DNA from 4 places in the Alcanivorax sp. VBW004 genome. Region 2 is predicted to be linked to each of the others. Evidence: predicted binding sites of a transcription regulator. Region 2 holds the regulator's gene; each other region holds the start of a gene.

Region 1 (4,214 bases), 2.7 Mb from region 2:
GGGTGCAGGCGCGCGGGTTGCGTTATCCATATCCTCACCCACATCCGCCACGGAAAACGCACCAGAGAAGCCGGTACCCCCGGTACGAATGGTTCCCACGGTCTCCAGATCACCGCTGTTCTGCTCCCTGGGGCTGGCCGATACGGCTGAGTCGGAAGATTCCGTCGCCGGTGCAGGTGCTGCTGATGGCGCAGCAGCCGGCTGCGCAGGCACCGGCGGTTTCTCGCCACCGGACACAGGGCGAATGTCACATTCCGCCCCGGCCTGCTTCATCAGCGCCCGAAACTTCATGGCCGTGGCCTGATCAGCATCTTTCTTGATCACCACTGGCTGGCCGGAAAACAGTTTCTCAACCCGGGCGCTGTCCATCTTGAACAAACGCCCCAGATTGTTCTTCACCGTGGCCAGGTCAGCACCGCCGACCAGCTTCCCGGAAAACACGATATGGAAACGAGCATCACTCATGCTGTTGCGCTTCTCCCTTCAGGCAATTCAGTTTTCAGGCACAAGATTCAATCCATCTGCGCCGCACAATACTCCGCCAGCGCCGCAATGGTCCGTGACGGGTTCAGGCCCAAAGCCCGAGGCACCATGGCGCCATCCACCACATAGAGACCTGGATAGTTGAACACTTCCCCGGCATGGTTCACCACCCCCTGTTCCACAGAATCCGCCATATTGCAGCCACCCAGTGGGTGCGGTGTGACCAGATTCTTGAACCAGGTCCAGGTAGCGGGTGTCATCGGGTTGCCCCCAGTGGCTGCCGTCAACGACAAATGCCGATCGGCCAACCCCTGTACTGCCTTTTCTGCCTTGCGGTAATCCCACTTGAGCTTCAGGCGATCACGCTTCCATGGCCAGTACCAGCGCCGGCCCAGAGAAAAGGTACCACCGGGATCATCCATGGCCTGGCCAAACCAGGGCATCATTTTGCCAAAGGGATTACTGCTGTCGCCATATTTCAGCATGGCCGCACCCAGCCGGCTGCCGGCAAACCGGGATTGCTTGCCTAGGCGCTCCAGCCAGCTACCAAGAATATCCGGCAATCCACCGTCTTCCACAAAATACCGGGCGCCATTGTCCGAGCCATCCAGGTAATCGATGGCGCTGGTGATGGTCGGGCCCCGCGTAGGTGAAATCTGACGATCTTCATAGAAAGCCGCCGTGGCAAAATCGCCATTACTGCTCCAGTTATGCCCGAGCTTACGGCTGAGTTTCGGCAGCGTCTTGAACTGATCCCGGCAGCGCAGTAACAGTTCGGTGGACCCCATGGAGCCAGCAGCCACGATCACCTTGTCAGCCCGGAAACCACGCCAGCCCCGCGCATCCAGATCCATGGCCTGCACTTCATAGCCCCCCGAGGCCAGCGGCCGAATCGTGCGCACGTGATGCAACGGACGAATCTGCGCACCAGCACTTTCCGCCGCCGCCAGATAATTGAGATCCAGGGTATTCTTGGCTTTCACCGGGCAACCCAGATCGCAATTGCCGCAATGGGTGCAAGTGCCCTGCTCTTTGCCCTGGGCGTTGACCCAGCTTTTACTATGGCGGTAATCGAACGAATCGTCGTTTTCCGCGCGCCACTCTGGATCAAACGTAATCGCCTGGGGTACCACGGTGAAACGGTCCCCGGCGCCGACCGCCTCCGCCGCTTCTTTCATCAGGTGGGTGCGTGGCGTCCACTGGCTCGTCGGCAATGTCTGCACATTGAGCATCACGCCAGTGATGTCGTAATAGGGTTTCAGGGTGGCGTAATCAATCGCCTCAGGCCAACCCTGCTCGAAGGCCTCGGGTTTGGCTTCAATACTGACGTTGGCATAAATCAGCGAGCCGCCGCCAACCCCGGATCCCATGGCAATACTCATGTCACCGAAATTGCGAAAATCAATCCAGCCGTTTTGTTTTTCCGGCTCATCTTCATCCCAAAGCCAGTCTGTCTGGGAAACGGACGGGTAATCACCAGGCAACCAGCGCCTGCCCCGCTCCAGCACCACCACCTTGCTTCCCTTCTCGGCCAGTCGGCATGCCATCACAGCGCCCCCGAAGCCACTGCCGATGACCAGCACATCCACCTTTTCCATGTCGTCCCCAGTGTTTTTCTGCTTTTTGTTGTCGGCTCCCCGAGCGTCCAACTCTCTTCTTACACTACTTTTTGCACTATTTTTTGCACTATAAATTTAAGCGCCAATCCTGTCCATTTACACCGCTTTCCAGTAACCTGACCACCATCTTTGCCGGCCCACAGCAGCATCCATGGAACAGATCGATTTCGTTACTATTGAAGAGAAAAAGCGCCCTCGCAAGCGGGCTGCTGCCCCGAAAAAGGTGGCCAGCGCGTCGCGGCAGGCAACCGCGCGGCAAGGCGCTGTTCGTGAAGGCTACCGGCGTCTCACCGCGGACATTCCCGCCGATTTACACAAGCGCCTGAAAATGCAGGCACTGATGGAAGACCGTTCTGTCACCGAGTTGATCGTGCAAGCGGCAGAGAGCTTTCTGCGTAACCGCGACTGATTTCCCCCACCGTTTCCTTCGTCCCCATCCGTCCTTTTCACGCATAGCACTTACGCTGTCATTGAAGCGTCACCGCGCTGTCATTCATTCGCACCCTTGTGGCGACACCCTTGGCGGAAACCGTCTAAGGAGCTAGCTCATGGCTGCAGATCTGTTTCTGCTCGTCTGTGCCCTGCTGTTCGGGCTTGGATTTCGTCAATTGTTCCGCCACCTTCCCGAGGAACGCTGGCAATTTGTCGCGTCCCTGCCCTTGAAGAAAAACGGTGACGGTTCCTGGCAGGGCCTGAATCTCACCTTCTATGGTTTATTTACCGGCCTGGCCGGCGGGTTCGGCGTCGCCACGTTCATTCTTCTTACTGCCGCCGTCGGTGTTTCACTGATGACCACCGTACTCCTGACCCTTGGGGTACTCGCCATTTGCCTGCCAGCAGCCAAGATTATCGCCACAGTGGTAGAGAAAAATCGACACGGCTTTACCGTCGGCGGCGCCAGTTTCGTGGGTATTATCATTGCACCCATATCCCTGTGGCTGGCGGACAAGGCCAGCCAGCACTGGTGGGACACGCCGCTGCCCACTCTGCCCATGCTGGCAGCCATGTCCATCGCCTACGTGATGGGGGAAGGGATCGGTCGACTGGCCTGTATCAGTTTCGGCTGCTGTTACGGTAAAGCGCTCAACGATGCACCCACCTGGGCCCGGCGCATGTTTGCCACGCTCAACCATGTCTTTATCGGCAAAACCAAAAAAATCGCCTTTGCCGGGGAAATGGAAGCCGTCAAGGTCATTCCCATTCAGGCGGTGACCTGCGTGCTCTACACGGCGCTGGCATTGTTATGCAGCGCCCTCTTCTTCCACCAGTTATTTGCCCTGGCCTTTGCTCTGAGCCTGGTGGGCAGCCAGCTTTGGCGAGTGTATTCGGAAACACTGCGGGCGGATTACCGTGGGGGCAGCAAGCTGTTCTCGGTCTATCAGCTGATGGCATTGCTCGCCGCACTGTACGGTGTGGCTATCAGCATCGCCCTGCCCGCACATAGTGATTTACAGCCGTTACTCCACGCAGGGCTAGGCGCACTGTGGACGCCGGGAGTCATCCTGTGTCTGCAGTTGATTACGGTTGTCATGTTTTTCTTCTCGGGCACCAGCACCATCACCACCGGCGAGCTACGATTCGGGTTGGCCGCTGACTGGCGTAGCCAGGCCGGCTGCGACGGTGAGCATCACCAGCATGACAAGAAAGACACGGGGCAGCCATCAGGCCCCGCGCCCCTCGGCGCCACCCTGCGCAGTTCTACACCAGCGCCACGGCCTTGATCTGGGCATAGACGTCGGCACCGGGAAACAGGGAAAGCTGACGAGCAGAACGCCCGGAAATCCGGGCCAGAATGCACTGCCCGGCCAGGGCAAGCTGCACCAGGCATTGCCCGGGCCCCACCTCACGCAAGCCGACCACCCGGGCCGGCAGAATATTGAGAATACTGCTGTCGCCCGGCGCACTCAGGCAAAGGCTCACATCCCGGGCGGCAATGCGCAGCCGCACAGATTCACCGGCAACCAGCGGCTGCTCAACAGGCAGCCACAGCGTGGCATCCCCCACCGTAATGCCCTGCAAATGATCCTCGCCAGCATAGTCCGCAACCAGGCCAGCCAACAGAGCGGTGGCGTCCGCGCGTTGAGCCAGGGAGCCATCCAGCCGCGACAGCTC
Region 2 (4,214 bases):
AAAGTACGCGATATCCTGAGAGAGCCATGCTGCCTGCCGCCCTGCATCCTGACAGCCTTTGGCGCCCGCTGGAACAGCTGGTGCTGCCCCCGGTTATTCGTGACTGGATGGCCGACCCGGACTCCCTGACCCGGCGCCTCAAGCGTCACGGCCACTTCAGTGTGGTGCCCGGCCTGCATGCCATCGCCTTTCCGCGGGCCGACGAACGGCAGCTGCTGGCGCTGCCTGTGCGCCGCGCCGCCCTGATCCGCGAAGTCACCCTGCATCTGGACGGTACTCCGGTGGTGGCGGCCCGCAGCGTGCTGCCACTGACCAGCCTGGCCGGCGCCAACCGTTCCCTCGGCCACATGGGCAGCCGCTCCCTGGGCCTGGAGTTATATAACCGCCCGGTATGCCAGCGGGATCAGGTGTGGGCACGGCTGGCCTCACCGGGCCAGAACCACCCGGTGTGCTGGGGCCGGCAGTCGCGCTTTATCAAACGTGGCGCGCCCCTGCTGGTGGCGGAGTATTTTCTGCCGGCGCTGTGGGAGAAGGTGGAGGCAGAGGGGCTGCAAGGCGCAAACTCCAGGCAACTGCACGTCTAAAATCCCCCTGTAGGAGCACCACTTGAGGTGCGAACCGAGCGCCAGCGAGGAAATGGCGTCGCAACCGCTCCCATCCCTTTCCCGAAAGAGCTGTCGAGCCCTGACATTCCTGATCGGCCTTCGGCCGATGCCGCGTTCACACGCGGTTCGCACCTCAAGTGGTGCTCCTACAGGAGGGGGATACCAGGCACCGGTGCGTGACTGCAAAACGGTTGGCAACAACCGCGATTCGCGCCTTGAAACTTTCCACTTTCAACTTGAAACTTACCCCCTGCCCTGACAATCGGATGTCCCATGTTTGCCTTTGTTGAACAACGTTACCCCGCCCTGTGGCCCTATATTCAACTGATGCGCCTGGATCGCCCCATCGGCACGCTGTTGTTGCTCTGGCCCACCCTGTGGGCGGTGTGGATTGCCGGGGCCGGCACCCCCAGCCTGACCGTGATTGTGGTGTTCTTCCTGGGTGTGGTGATCATGCGGGCGGCGGGCTGCGTGATTAACGATTTTGCCGACCGGGATTTCGATGGCGATGTGGAACGCACCCAGGGGCGCCCGCTGGCCACCGGCGCACTGAGCGCCAAGCAGGCGCTGGCGCTGTTCTGTGGACTCGGGCTGCTGGCCTTTGGACTGGTGCTGTTTCTCAACGAATTGACGTTCTGGCTCTCCTTCGGCGGGCTGGGCCTCGCCGTGCTGTACCCCTTCACCAAGCGCTTCACCTTTATGCCCCAGCTGTTCCTGGGCGCGGCCTTTAGCTGGGCGATCCCCATGGCCTTTGCCGCTGAAACCGGCGAGGTGCCGGAAATCGCCTGGCTGCTGTACGTGGCCAATGTGCTGTGGACCGTGGCCTACGACACCGAGTACGCCATGTGCGACCGTGAAGACGACCTGAAGCTGGGCATCAAGAGCACCGCCATCCTGTTCGGCGATGCGGACCGTTTGATGATCGGCCTGCTGCAGGCCCTCACCCTGCTGGCACTGATCATGGTCGGTCAGCGGCTGGACTTCAGCTGGCCCTGGTACGCCGGGCTGGTCGGCATGGCCCTGAGCTTTGCCTACCAGCACAGCCTGATCCGCTACCGCGAACGCTGGCCCAGCTTCCACGCCTTCCTGAACAACCACTGGGCCGGGGCCTGCGTGTTTATCGGCCTGTATTTTCAGTATTTTTAAGAGACGCAACACACTGCACGCACCACGCAACAACACGAATTACCCCTGCAGGGAACGGGAAACCGCATCACTTCGCGCCGAGGCGTTTCATCTGCGGCCTTCGGCCGAGCCATGCCGGACACCGTAGAAACCGCCTTCCATGGCTCGCGGCCCGCCACGTTTCTGCCCTTTCGTACAAACCCAGATCCGCGTTGGCGCATGTTGCTTGTTGCATGCTGCGCCTCTATCTGTCATACGGATGTCATAAAAAGGCAATCTAATAGGGCAACATTCCGGGTAGCGCATGCGCGCCCATGACAGGCAAGGAAGGTAAGCCATGTCCCGTAACCGCATTTTGATTGTTGATGACGAGCCCGCCATCCGTGAGATGGTTGCCGTCGCCCTTGAGCTGGCTGATTTCGATGTGCTGGAAGCAGAAAACGCCCAGCGCGGCCATGAAATCATCGTGGATGAACGCCCGGATCTGGTGCTTCTGGACTGGATGCTGCCATCCGTCACCGGCATCGAACTGGCTCGCCGCCTGAAGCGTGATGAAACCACCAACGAGGTGCCAATCATCATGCTCACCGCAAAAAGCGAGGAAGATAACAAGATTCAGGGGCTGGACGTGGGGGCCGATGATTACATCACCAAGCCCTTCTCCACCCGCGAACTTATCTCTCGCATCAAGGCGGTGCTGCGTCGCGCGTCCAGTGTGGCAGCGGAAAAGGCCATTGAAGTGGAAGGGTTGTGTCTGGACCCGGTCAGCCACCGCATCAGCGCGGACGATTACCCCGTGGACATGGGCCCCACCGAATACCGGTTACTCGAGTTCTTCATGAGTCACCAGGAGCGCGCCTATTCCCGTACCCAACTGCTGGACCAGGTGTGGGGCGCCAACGTGTACGTGGAAGACCGCACCATCGACGTGCACATCCGCCGGCTGCGTAAAGCCCTGGCGCCGTTCGACTATGACCGCTTTATCCAGACCGTACGCGGCACCGGCTACCGCTTTTCAGTAAAATCCGCAAAAGCCGGCTGAGACAGCAGCCACGCAGCTGCTTATACTGGAGGCCCATTGTCGGGCCCTCGCCCGGCAACCTGCGAACCCGGTAACGAATCGCGGTGACTGACGCATGAAAGCCAGCCTGGCCAAGGAAGTAAATCGCATTGCCGGCCTGATTTTTCTGGCCGCCCTTGCCGCTCTGGCGGTAGGGCACATCTGGCCGCTGCTGGCAGGGCTGGTGGGGTATATTTTCTGGAGCACCCGCCAACTGTTCGCCCTGTACAGCTGGCTGGTTCGCGATGATCACACCGAACCCCCGGACAGCATCGGCCTGTGGGGCGAGTTTTATACCCGCCTTGAGCATTTATTCCAGAAGGAACGCCGCGCCCAGGAAAACCTGCAGGGCATTATTCATCGTGCCCAGCAATCGGTGAATGCCCTGGACGACGTGGTCATCCTGATCGACCAACACGGTTACCTGGAATACTGGAACCATGCTGCGGAACGCGCCATGGGGTTCAATGCCGGCCAGGATCTGGGGCAACCGCTCACCAACCTGATTCGCCACCCCCGCTTCACCGAGTACCTGACCAAGAGCGAGTTTGACGAAGCGCTGGAAATTCCCTCGCCGGTGGACGACAACCGCATCCTCCAGTTCCGCGTCACCGAGTTTGGTGTCGGCGAACAACTCTTGATCGCCCGTGACGTGACCCGCCTGCACCACCTGGAGCAGATGCGCAAAGACTTCGTCGCCAACGTCAGCCATGAGCTGAAAACCCCGCTCACCGTGCTCAAGGGCTACCTGGAAACCCTGCTCGATACCATCCCCGATGAGCAGGCACGCCTGCGCCGGGCGCTGGTGCAGATGGACAACCAGTCCAACCGCATGGAAGCCCTGGTCGCCGACCTGTTGCTGCTGGCCCGACTGGAAGGCACCGAAGCCGACAGCGTGCGGCAAGCCGTACCGGTACACGGCATGCTTAACCGCATGAAAGACAATGCGCTGGCCATCAGCAGCGACAAACACCACCGGATTGAACTGGATGTCCCCCTGGACGCCCGGCTGATCGCCAATCCCGCTGAACTGGAAAGCGCCTTCGGCAACCTGATTACCAACGCGGTGAAATACACTCCGGCCGAAGGCACCATCCACATCCGCTGGTGGCAGGATGCCCACGGCGCGCACCTGTCCGTCACCGACGACGGCATCGGGATCGACCCGGCCCATATCCCCCGGCTGACCGAACGTTTTTATCGACCGGACAACAGCCGCGTCACCCAGACCGGCGGCACCGGTTTGGGGCTGGCCATCGTCAAACACGTGATGATCCGCCATAACGGCCGCCTGGAAATCACCAGCGAGCTTAGCAAGGGCAGCACCTTCACCTGCCATTTCCCGGCGGACCGGCTGGTAAGCAAGCCTACAGCGGTGGCGGGCTGAGCGCGCCCACCGTGACAGCTTAGATATATAGCGTAGG
Region 3 (4,214 bases), 1.6 Mb from region 2:
TTTTTTCAGTTCACTGGCGCGGGTCATGGAAAGCGGTCCTGGGCAATTGATGCGCCAATGCTACAACAAAGCGAGACGACAGGCAGGGAGAGCCGAGAGACAAGTTGAACGTTCTTGCGCTTTTAAGCTTTCAACTTTGAACTTTCAATTGCCCCTCAAGCCGTTCGTAAGCTTGGGCACACAATTGTTTGCGGTCCATGCCTTCACCATCCAGGGGCGTACAGAAGTGCAGGCGAACGCGGATTTTTTGGCGGAGCAACATGGCCCACAGGTGATGATGAAACTCATCGTCACCAATAAAGGCCAGGCCCCGGTCCGGAGCGCCCATGTTATCCAGGTAGCGTACCGCTAACGGTTGCACCGGCACGCCCGCCAGCAAGGGGGCATCAAACAATTGCGGAAAAAAGCGGCGCAGGCTGGAGCCATCGGTGGTGGTTCCTTCCGGGAACACCAGCACCGTGTGCCCCTGCTGCAAGCGGCTGGCAATTTCCTGGGCCTTGTGAACCGACTCACCACTGCCGCGCTTGATAAACAGGGTCCCCATGGCCCGGGCCAGTGTGCCGATCAACGGCCAGTCACCCACCTCCGCCTTGGAGAGAAAATACAGATGCCGCTGGCTGGCAATCACAGGAATATCCAGCCACGACACATGGTTGCTGACCAGAAACACGGGGGCTTCCACCCGGCTCCCCGTGACCGTCAACTCCACCCCGAGGATACGCAGAAAATGCCGGCACCAACGCTGTTTCGCCGCCAGCACCACAGGCCGATACGGAGACCAGAACGCCCCCAGCAAGAACGCCAGCACAAAACCCCACAACAGATAGAGTGCAACGCGGATCACCCGCCCCACTCGGCGCAGTTGCGGCCAGAGCCCACCCTCGGAATACGCGCAAACGCTGGCGCTATGATTCATCTCGCTCATCTATCCCGCCCGTTAGCCGTCAACTGCCCACGATGCATTGCCAACCGGCTTTACACCGCCTGGGCCGGCTGCATGAAGTGCTGCACATAACGGGCGGGCAAGTCCTCCACCGCCATCAACACAAAGAAATCCAGGCAGTTAAAATCCGGGTCCCAGCACGGTTCACCGCACACTTGAGCCCCCATGCGCAGGTAGGCCTTGAGCAGCGGAGGCATTTTCACACTATCCGCCTGGGCATCTCCTGGCAGCGCCTGCAAGCGCAGATGCGGCTGCACGCGATGCCCTGCCTGGCTCAGGTGGCGCGCCTGGATACGCTGATTAACCGCTGCCACGTTATAGCCTTCACTCAGAGCGATACTGGCGCAGCCCAGCAGGTAGCGCACATCGTTTTCCAGCATGTACTGCGCCAGCCGCGCCCACAGCACACTGATAACGGCCCCGTTGCGGTGTTCCGGGTGGATACAGGTACGGCCGATCTCTGCCAGCTTGCCATCCAGTCGACCCAGCATGGTCAGATCAAATTCACCGCTGGAATAGAAACCCCCGGTCCGGTGCAAGCGATCGCCAGGCAGCACACGGGTGTAACCCACGATTTCCCCATTGCGGTTATCACGCACCACCAGGTGCAGGCAGTGACGATCAAAGCGGTCCCGGTCGAGCCCGAATGGGGCACTGAAACTGGCGCCGTATTCCTGGGAAAAGATGCGATAGCGCAGGCGCTGGATTTTCAGAATCTCGCGGCGCGAGCGGGTGAAATAGGCCGTGAAACGACCCGGCGCTGGGGCCTCAAGCGCCCTCTCGGCGGCCATATCACGGGGAAAGCGAAGAATCTCGGCGGTGGCCACGAACGGCTTGGCGAAGGCCCCTTTCAATTGCGGGCTTAACGCTTTGATCTTTCCTGCAGCTTGCGCAAGCATAGTGTACTCCACTGGCAGTTTCGGCCAGTGTCGTCAGCCGCCGTGGCAAGGCAGTGACATTTGCATGACATTTGCGCGACACACGAAAAATGCGCTTGACGTTAACGAAAGCCCCCTGGAGAGCACCATGGACACCCCCCGCATCGCCCACACCGTACCGTTCCCGCTACCCGTCAAAAAAGGCGATACGGTCTACTGGTGCGCCTGCGGCCTGAGCCAGACACAGCCTTATTGCGACGGCAGCCACAAGGGCACCGGCTTCGCTCCGGTGCCCTACACCGCCACGCGGGACAGGATTGTGTTTTTCTGCGGCTGTAAACACAGCAGCAAAGGCATGATCTGCGACGGCAGTCATTCGAAGATAGTGGACAGTGAATAGTCACCAGGCAAAAACGTCGCGATTGCGTTGCCATGCCTGTCGAAGCCAAGAGGCCGCGTCCAAGGATTGGGCGCGGCCTCTTCCGTTTCAAATCAAGACAGCCGATTTCGCGCAGCTGTCAGCTGTCAATTGCCTTTACCCCGTGTTGCGCAGTCCTGCCGCAATCCCCGCGATCGTCACCATCAAGGCGCTTTCCAGCGTTTCGTCGCCGTCCTGCTGACGTAGCCGCGCCATTAGCTCTGCCTGCAGCAAATGCAACGGGTCGGTGTACGGGTCACGCACGCGGATGGACCAGCGCATCACCGGGTTGTTATCCAGCAGATCTTCGCGGCCGGTGAGCGCTGACAGGGCACTGACTGTGGCGGTGAGCCGCTCGCGCAGCACTTCGCCCAAACGCATCAGGCCGGCATCATCGCCAGCCAGGCGCTCTTCATACCAGGCCGCCACCCGCAGGTCGGATTTGGCCAGCACCATTTCCAGCATATCCACCACGCCCTGGAAAAACGGCCACTCGCTGGCCATTTCCCGCACCATGCCATTCTGTGCCGCATCGTTCTGGGCATCTTCCAGGGCGGCACCGGTGCCCAGCCAGGCAGGCAGCATCAGGCGGATCTGGGTCCAGGCGAACACCCAGGGAATTGCCCGCAACGAGCTGATGCCCTGATCCGATTTGCGGCGGGCCGGACGGCTGCCCAGCGCCAATCGCGACAATTCGGTTTCCGGCGTCACGGTACGCAGGTAACGCACCAGCTCGGGCTCATCGCGAACCACCCCGCGATAGCCCGCCACAGAGGTATCGGTCAGCGCCTGCATCTGCTGGCGCCACTCCGGCCGCGCCGCCTGGGGCGGCAACAGGGTGGCTTCCAGTGTGGCCGCCACATACTGCTCCAGGTTGAACACCGCCACCGACGGGCGGCCATATTTGAAGCGAATCACCTCACCCTGCTCCGTCACCCGGATACGCCCGGCCACTGATCCCGGCGGCTGCGACAACAACGCCATGCGGGTGGGCGAGCCGCCGCGGGAAATGGAGCCACCCCGGCCATGGAACAGGGTGAGCGGAATAGCGTTCTCGGCAAACAGCGCCGTCAGCTTTTCCTGGGCCCGGTACTGGGCCCAGGCAGCACCGAGAAAACCGGCGTCCTTGGCGGAATCGGAATAGCCGATCATGACTTCCTGGCCCGCGGCGACTCGCTCCCGGTAGAACGGCAACGCCAACAGGGCCGACATGGTCTGCTCGGCGCCGTCCAGATCGTCCAGGGTTTCAAACAGCGGCACCACGCGCATGGGCTCGCGGACACCGGCGATCTTCTGCAGCAACATCACCGCCATCACATCGGACGGCGTGGTCGCCATGGAAATCACGTAGGCTCCCAGCCCTTCACTGCCCTGCTCGGCGATCACCTCACAGGTGGCCAACACTTCGGCTACCTCGGGGGTGCAGTGTTCGCTATCGCGGAACGCGGCATCAATCAACGGCCGGCGCGCCTGCAGTTCGTCTACCAGAAACGCCTGGCGGGCCGCTTCATCCCAGTCGTTGTAACTGCCCAGCTGCAGATAGCGGGTGATCGCATCCAGCACCTCACTGTGGCGGGTGGATTCCTGGCGGATATCCAGCCGCAACAGGGTAATCCCAAAGCAGTTCAGGCGGCGCAAGGTGTTCTTCAAATCACCATCGGCGATATCGCTCAAACCCACCGCACGTAGCGAACGGTCCAGCATCTGCAGTGGCGCCATCAGTTCTTCGCGACGCAGGTACGCGTCCCCCTCCGGCACCGGCAAGCCTTCCACCTGGGCTTCCATCTGGCGGCGGGTCAAGCGCAGGCGGCTGCGCACGTCGCGCAACAACACCCGGTACGGCTCGTGGGTAGGGCCCGTGGCCGCCAGTAGTTCGTCACTGGCAGCTTTCATGGACAGGTCCGCCAGCAGATTTTCCACATCCCGCAGGTACAAATCCGCCGCCATCCAGCGAGCCAGCAACAGCACTTCGCGG
Region 4 (4,214 bases), 730 kb from region 2:
ACAGCTCGTCGATGCCCAGAATGCGGGGCGTCTCAAAGCGGTGCCAGCGCCCAAGGAACTCGGTTCGGGCGCTGAAGATGTCGCGTACCGTTTTCTCGTCCAGGCCGGTCTGGGCTGCCACGAAGGTGTAGGGGTGGTTGAAGGATTCCTTCTCTATGTACTCATGCAGCCGCAGCGTCATGCGGAAGCTGTCCGCCATCTCCGGTAGCCGGGGCCTGAAAGTGGTCTTGCAGGCCCGGCAGGTATAACGGCGGCGGATCACCCAAAGGGTGACGCGTTTTCCGTGGATAGGGAGATCACGGTACGCGACGTCGCGCTTTCCGAATCTGGCAAGCTCTCCCTCTACATCGCACTCCTCACAAGCTATAGGGTGAGGAGCTTCTAAATGGAAATGGAGATCGTGCTCTTCTACCTTGGTCCCCTGAATTTGGTATTTCGGAAGATGGAGAATATTCGCGGGCTCGCAGGCCACATAGCCTCCTTACTTTGTCCAGATTTTCGAAGTGTCAGAGAGCGTGCCTGCCTATTCTACAGAGCTAAGAACTGTAGCCGGATAAGTTAACAACAAAATGGCTAGCGTCCCCATTGCTGTTGCCATGGCCGCGATCAAAAAGATCTGTGAGAGACCGGCCAGCGTGAGAACATAGCTCCCAAGCACTGCGCCAAGACCAATCGCGCCATTGAAGATTGCCACATAGATTGCAGAGGCCGGCAGCGCGTCAGCGCCCGCTTCCTTGAGAATCCAAGTTTGGAATCCCACCAGAACAGCGGCAATTGCACCACCCCAAAGGATCAGCAATAGCGTCGTGCCCAGCAGCCCGAGCCCGCCTGCCAATGCGGATAGCAGCCACAACGCCACTGAAGCGAGACATAGTGCGACCAGGAGTGAGGTGGTCCCCGAAATCAGGACCAGGCGTTAAGCTCTGATCATGACGATTGGAGACGATAATCATGAGCAGGAAACGCAAGCAGTACAGCAGTGACTTCAAGGCCAAGGTGGCTCTCGCAGCCCTCAAGGGCGATCAGACAACGTCGGAGATCGCCGCCCGCTTCGAGATCCACCCCACCATGGTCAGCCAGTGGAAGCGTGAACTCCTGGACAACGCCACGGGCGTCTTCGAAGGCAAGGATGGTAAAGCCGCCCAGAAGAGCCAGGAGGAGATCGACACGCTTTACCGCGAGATCGGCAAGCTGACGGTGGAACGCGATTTTTTGTCGCGCAGGCTCGATCGTTGAGCCGGGCTCAGCGCTTGGCCTTGATCGAGCCGCCATCCTCCGACAATCCCAGCCTGCGCCGGCAGTGCCAATTGCTCGGTATCAGTCGCTCATCGCTATACTACCAGCGCCGTGAGTTACTCGCCGAGGACCTGATGCTAATGAGGCTGATCGACGAGGAGCATCTGCGGACGCCGGTCTACGGCTCCCGGCGGATGACGACCCATCTCAACCGCTTGGGGCACACGGTGAACCGCAAGCGGATCCGTCGCCTGATGCGGCAGATGGGGCTGCACGCGGTGTACCCGAAGCCGCGCACCAGCCAGTCTGGCGTGGGGCATCGGGTCTATCCTTACCTGCTCAGGGATCGCGTCATCGATCGTCCCAACCAAGTCTGGGCCACTGATGTGACGTATATCCCAATGGCGCGAGGGTTCATGTACCTGGTGGCCATCATGGACTGGCACAGTCGCCGTGTGCTGGCCTGGCGGGTATCGAACACCCTGGATACGGACTTCTGCATTGACGCACTGGAGGAGGCCCTGGAGCGCTATGGGCCGCCGAGCATCTTCAATAGCGATCAGGGCTGCCAATTCACCAGCCAGGCGTTCACCGAGGTACTGAAGGCCCATGGCGTCCGGATCAGCATGGATGGAAAAGGCTGCTACCGGGACAACATCTTCGTCGAACGGCTCTGGCGTAGCGTGAAGTACGAGTGCGTCTATCTGAAGGCCTTCGAAGATGGTGCCCACCTACGCCGGGAGCTGAGGAAGTACTTCACTTGGTACAACCGTCAGCGGCCCCATCAAGGGCTGGACGATGCGACACCCGATGAGGTGTACTTCGCTCAACCACTGACCCAGGCGGCCTGACGCCTGATGATGGTCCGGTCAGAGCTTAAATCGTCTGTCAGGTGGTCCAACGGATGGGGTCCACTTCACGTTCCACTTTGGCTGAGCTCCATGTATTTCACAGAGCCCTTCGGAAAATCCTTGCGAACCAAAAGCACTTCATCAACCTGTCACGTCAGTGACACGACGGTGTCATCCCTCAGCTTTACCGTTCAATTGTAACTCGCAATACGGCGAGCTTATTTATTGCAAAAGGTGATCCTGTGGCCCCAACTCAATCAACCAATGTGATGCTTCGAGTCGAGAGTATGGGCGTAACCTACCCGGGAAACGTCCTCGCGCTCAAACCCACCAACGTTCACTTTCACAAGGGCGAATTCACCGTGCTACTGGGACTTTCAGGCGCGGGTAAATCCACTCTGCTTCGTTCACTGAATCACCTGGTTAAGCCCACAACCGGGAAGGTTGTGTCTGGCGAGTTTGGTGAACTGACCAACCGTAGAATCCTGCGACAGCACCGCAGCCGCACCGCCATGGTGTTCCAGCATCACCAGCTGATCGAACGATACACCGCGTTACAGAATGTGCTGACAGGCAGACTTGCGTATCACGGTACTTGGCGAAGCCTGCTTCCCCTGCCCCGGCAGGACCTGGAGTTGGCTCTGCAATGCCTCGACCGCGTAGGTCTGGCTGACAAAGCGCTTTCCCGAGTAGATCAGTTGTCCGGCGGCCAGCAGCAGCGGGTTGGAATCGCCAGAGCATTGGTGCAGCAACCATCCATGATTCTTGCCGATGAGCCCGTTGCCAGCCTGGATCCGGCCACTTCTGAAAAGGTACTCGGCCTACTGCGCGATATTTGTCAGGAAGATGGAATCACCGCGGTTATTTCCTTGCACCAATTGGAATACGCCCAGCGTTTTGCAGACCGGATCATCGGCCTTTCGAACGCTCATATCGTTTTTGACGATGCTCCTGAAAACCTGAAATCGAAACACCTGGACGAGATTTACCACCGTTCACCCAGCGTGGTAGCTGCGGAAGGCAAACCAGCCATCCATAAACCTAAGACCACCCCGATAACGACAGACGTACTGGAGATAGCACAATGAAGACAATGATTCACTCTTTGCTGGCTCTGATAATGATGCTCGGCATCCATTGGCCAGCCCATGCCGCAGATACAGACCCTGATCTTTTGAAAGTTGCCTTGCTGCCGGATGAGAACGCGTCAGAACTGATCAAGCGAAACCAACCTTTGAAGGATTACCTGGAAACCACTCTTGGTAAGGAAGTAGAACTGATTGTTACCACCGATTACTCCTCCATGATCGAAGCCATGCGTTTTGGCCGAATTGACCTGGCTTACTTTGGTCCGTTGTCCTATGTGATGGCCAAGAGTAAGAGTGACATTGAACCCTTTGCCGCCATGGTGGTAGACGGGAAGCCGACTTATCGCTCCATCATTATTGCCAATGCGGACTCTGGCGTTGGCTCCTTCGCGGATATCAAAGGCAAGAAAATGGCCTACGGTGACCGCGCATCCACTTCCAGCCACCTGATCCCCAAGACCGTACTCCTTGAGAAGGCAGAGCTCGAAGCCGGAAAGGACTATGAGGCTCATTTCGTCGGTAGCCATGACGCTGTTGCGGTTAACGTCGCCAATGGCAATGCCGACGCCGGAGGGTTGTCCGAAGTTATCTTCGAGCATGTGATGGACCGCGGCTTGATTGATCGGAGCAAGGTCAAGGTGCTGGGCTACAGCGGTGACTTTCCTCAATACCCCTGGGCCCTGCGTTCGAACCTGGCCCCTGAGCTGAAGAGCAACATTCAGAAAGCCTTTCTGCAGATCGATGACCCGGAGATTCTCGACAACCTGAAGGCTGAGGGATTCGCGGCAATTACCGACGAAGATTACGATGTCATCCGCGCTATGGGTGGCCTGCTCAATCTTGATTTCGCAAAAATGTGAGGAGTGCCCCATGAGCTATACAACGACGGAACCGGCGACTCTGTCGCCGGCCCCGTCGGCCTCCGTGCTGGATGAGCACGCGAAAGGCTGGCGGAAAAAACTCGGACAGTCGCTGTTAGTGCTGCTCATCATTTTTGTCGCAAGTTGGTACGTAGGGCTGCTCAATTTCAATACACTTG

The links. Region 2 encodes PhoB, which activates phosphate uptake and scavenging genes when phosphate is short. Its sites were predicted from a motif close to TGTCATANNNNTGTCANA; they were not measured.
Region 1: the regulator PhoB is predicted to act here: its motif matches at 2,568-2,585, upstream of F1529_RS13640 (prolipoprotein diacylglyceryl transferase family protein).
Region 3: the regulator PhoB is predicted to act here: its motif matches at 1,895-1,912, upstream of F1529_RS08520 (CDGSH iron-sulfur domain-containing protein).
Region 4: the regulator PhoB is predicted to act here: its motif matches at 2,224-2,241, upstream of phnC (phosphonate ABC transporter ATP-binding protein).

Annotation. Positions count from the first base shown of each region.
Region 1 is NZ_WNHC01000001.1:3,003,794-3,008,007, reverse strand. Features, by position in the region: gene F1529_RS13655 (hypothetical protein) at 1-465, opposite strand, end outside; gene F1529_RS13650 (GMC oxidoreductase) at 513-2,081, opposite strand; gene F1529_RS13645 (hypothetical protein) at 2,254-2,511, shown strand; gene F1529_RS13640 (prolipoprotein diacylglyceryl transferase family protein) at 2,651-3,823, shown strand; gene modC (molybdenum ABC transporter ATP-binding protein) at 3,801-4,214, opposite strand, start outside.
Region 2 is NZ_WNHC01000001.1:291,941-296,154, reverse strand. Features, by position in the region: gene F1529_RS01395 (chorismate lyase) at 27-584, shown strand; gene ubiA (4-hydroxybenzoate octaprenyltransferase) at 879-1,751, shown strand; gene phoB (phosphate regulon transcriptional regulator PhoB) at 2,068-2,772, shown strand; gene phoR (phosphate regulon sensor histidine kinase PhoR) at 2,867-4,177, shown strand.
Region 3 is NZ_WNHC01000001.1:1,850,444-1,854,657, reverse strand. Features, by position in the region: gene yeiP (elongation factor P-like protein YeiP) at 1-27, opposite strand, end outside; gene F1529_RS08530 (1-acyl-sn-glycerol-3-phosphate acyltransferase) at 131-925, opposite strand; gene F1529_RS08525 (GNAT family N-acetyltransferase) at 976-1,842, opposite strand; gene F1529_RS08520 (CDGSH iron-sulfur domain-containing protein) at 1,970-2,221, shown strand; gene ppc (phosphoenolpyruvate carboxylase) at 2,357-4,214, opposite strand, start outside.
Region 4 is NZ_WNHC01000001.1:1,025,574-1,029,787, reverse strand. Features, by position in the region: gene F1529_RS04640 (ISL3 family transposase) at 1-472, opposite strand, end outside; gene F1529_RS04635 (hypothetical protein) at 524-859, opposite strand; one part of gene F1529_RS04630 (IS3 family transposase) at 952-1,222, shown strand; one part of gene F1529_RS04630 (IS3 family transposase) at 1,222-2,087, shown strand; gene phnC (phosphonate ABC transporter ATP-binding protein) at 2,330-3,175, shown strand; gene phnD (phosphate/phosphite/phosphonate ABC transporter substrate-binding protein) at 3,172-4,035, shown strand; gene phnE (phosphonate ABC transporter, permease protein PhnE) at 4,046-4,214, shown strand, end outside.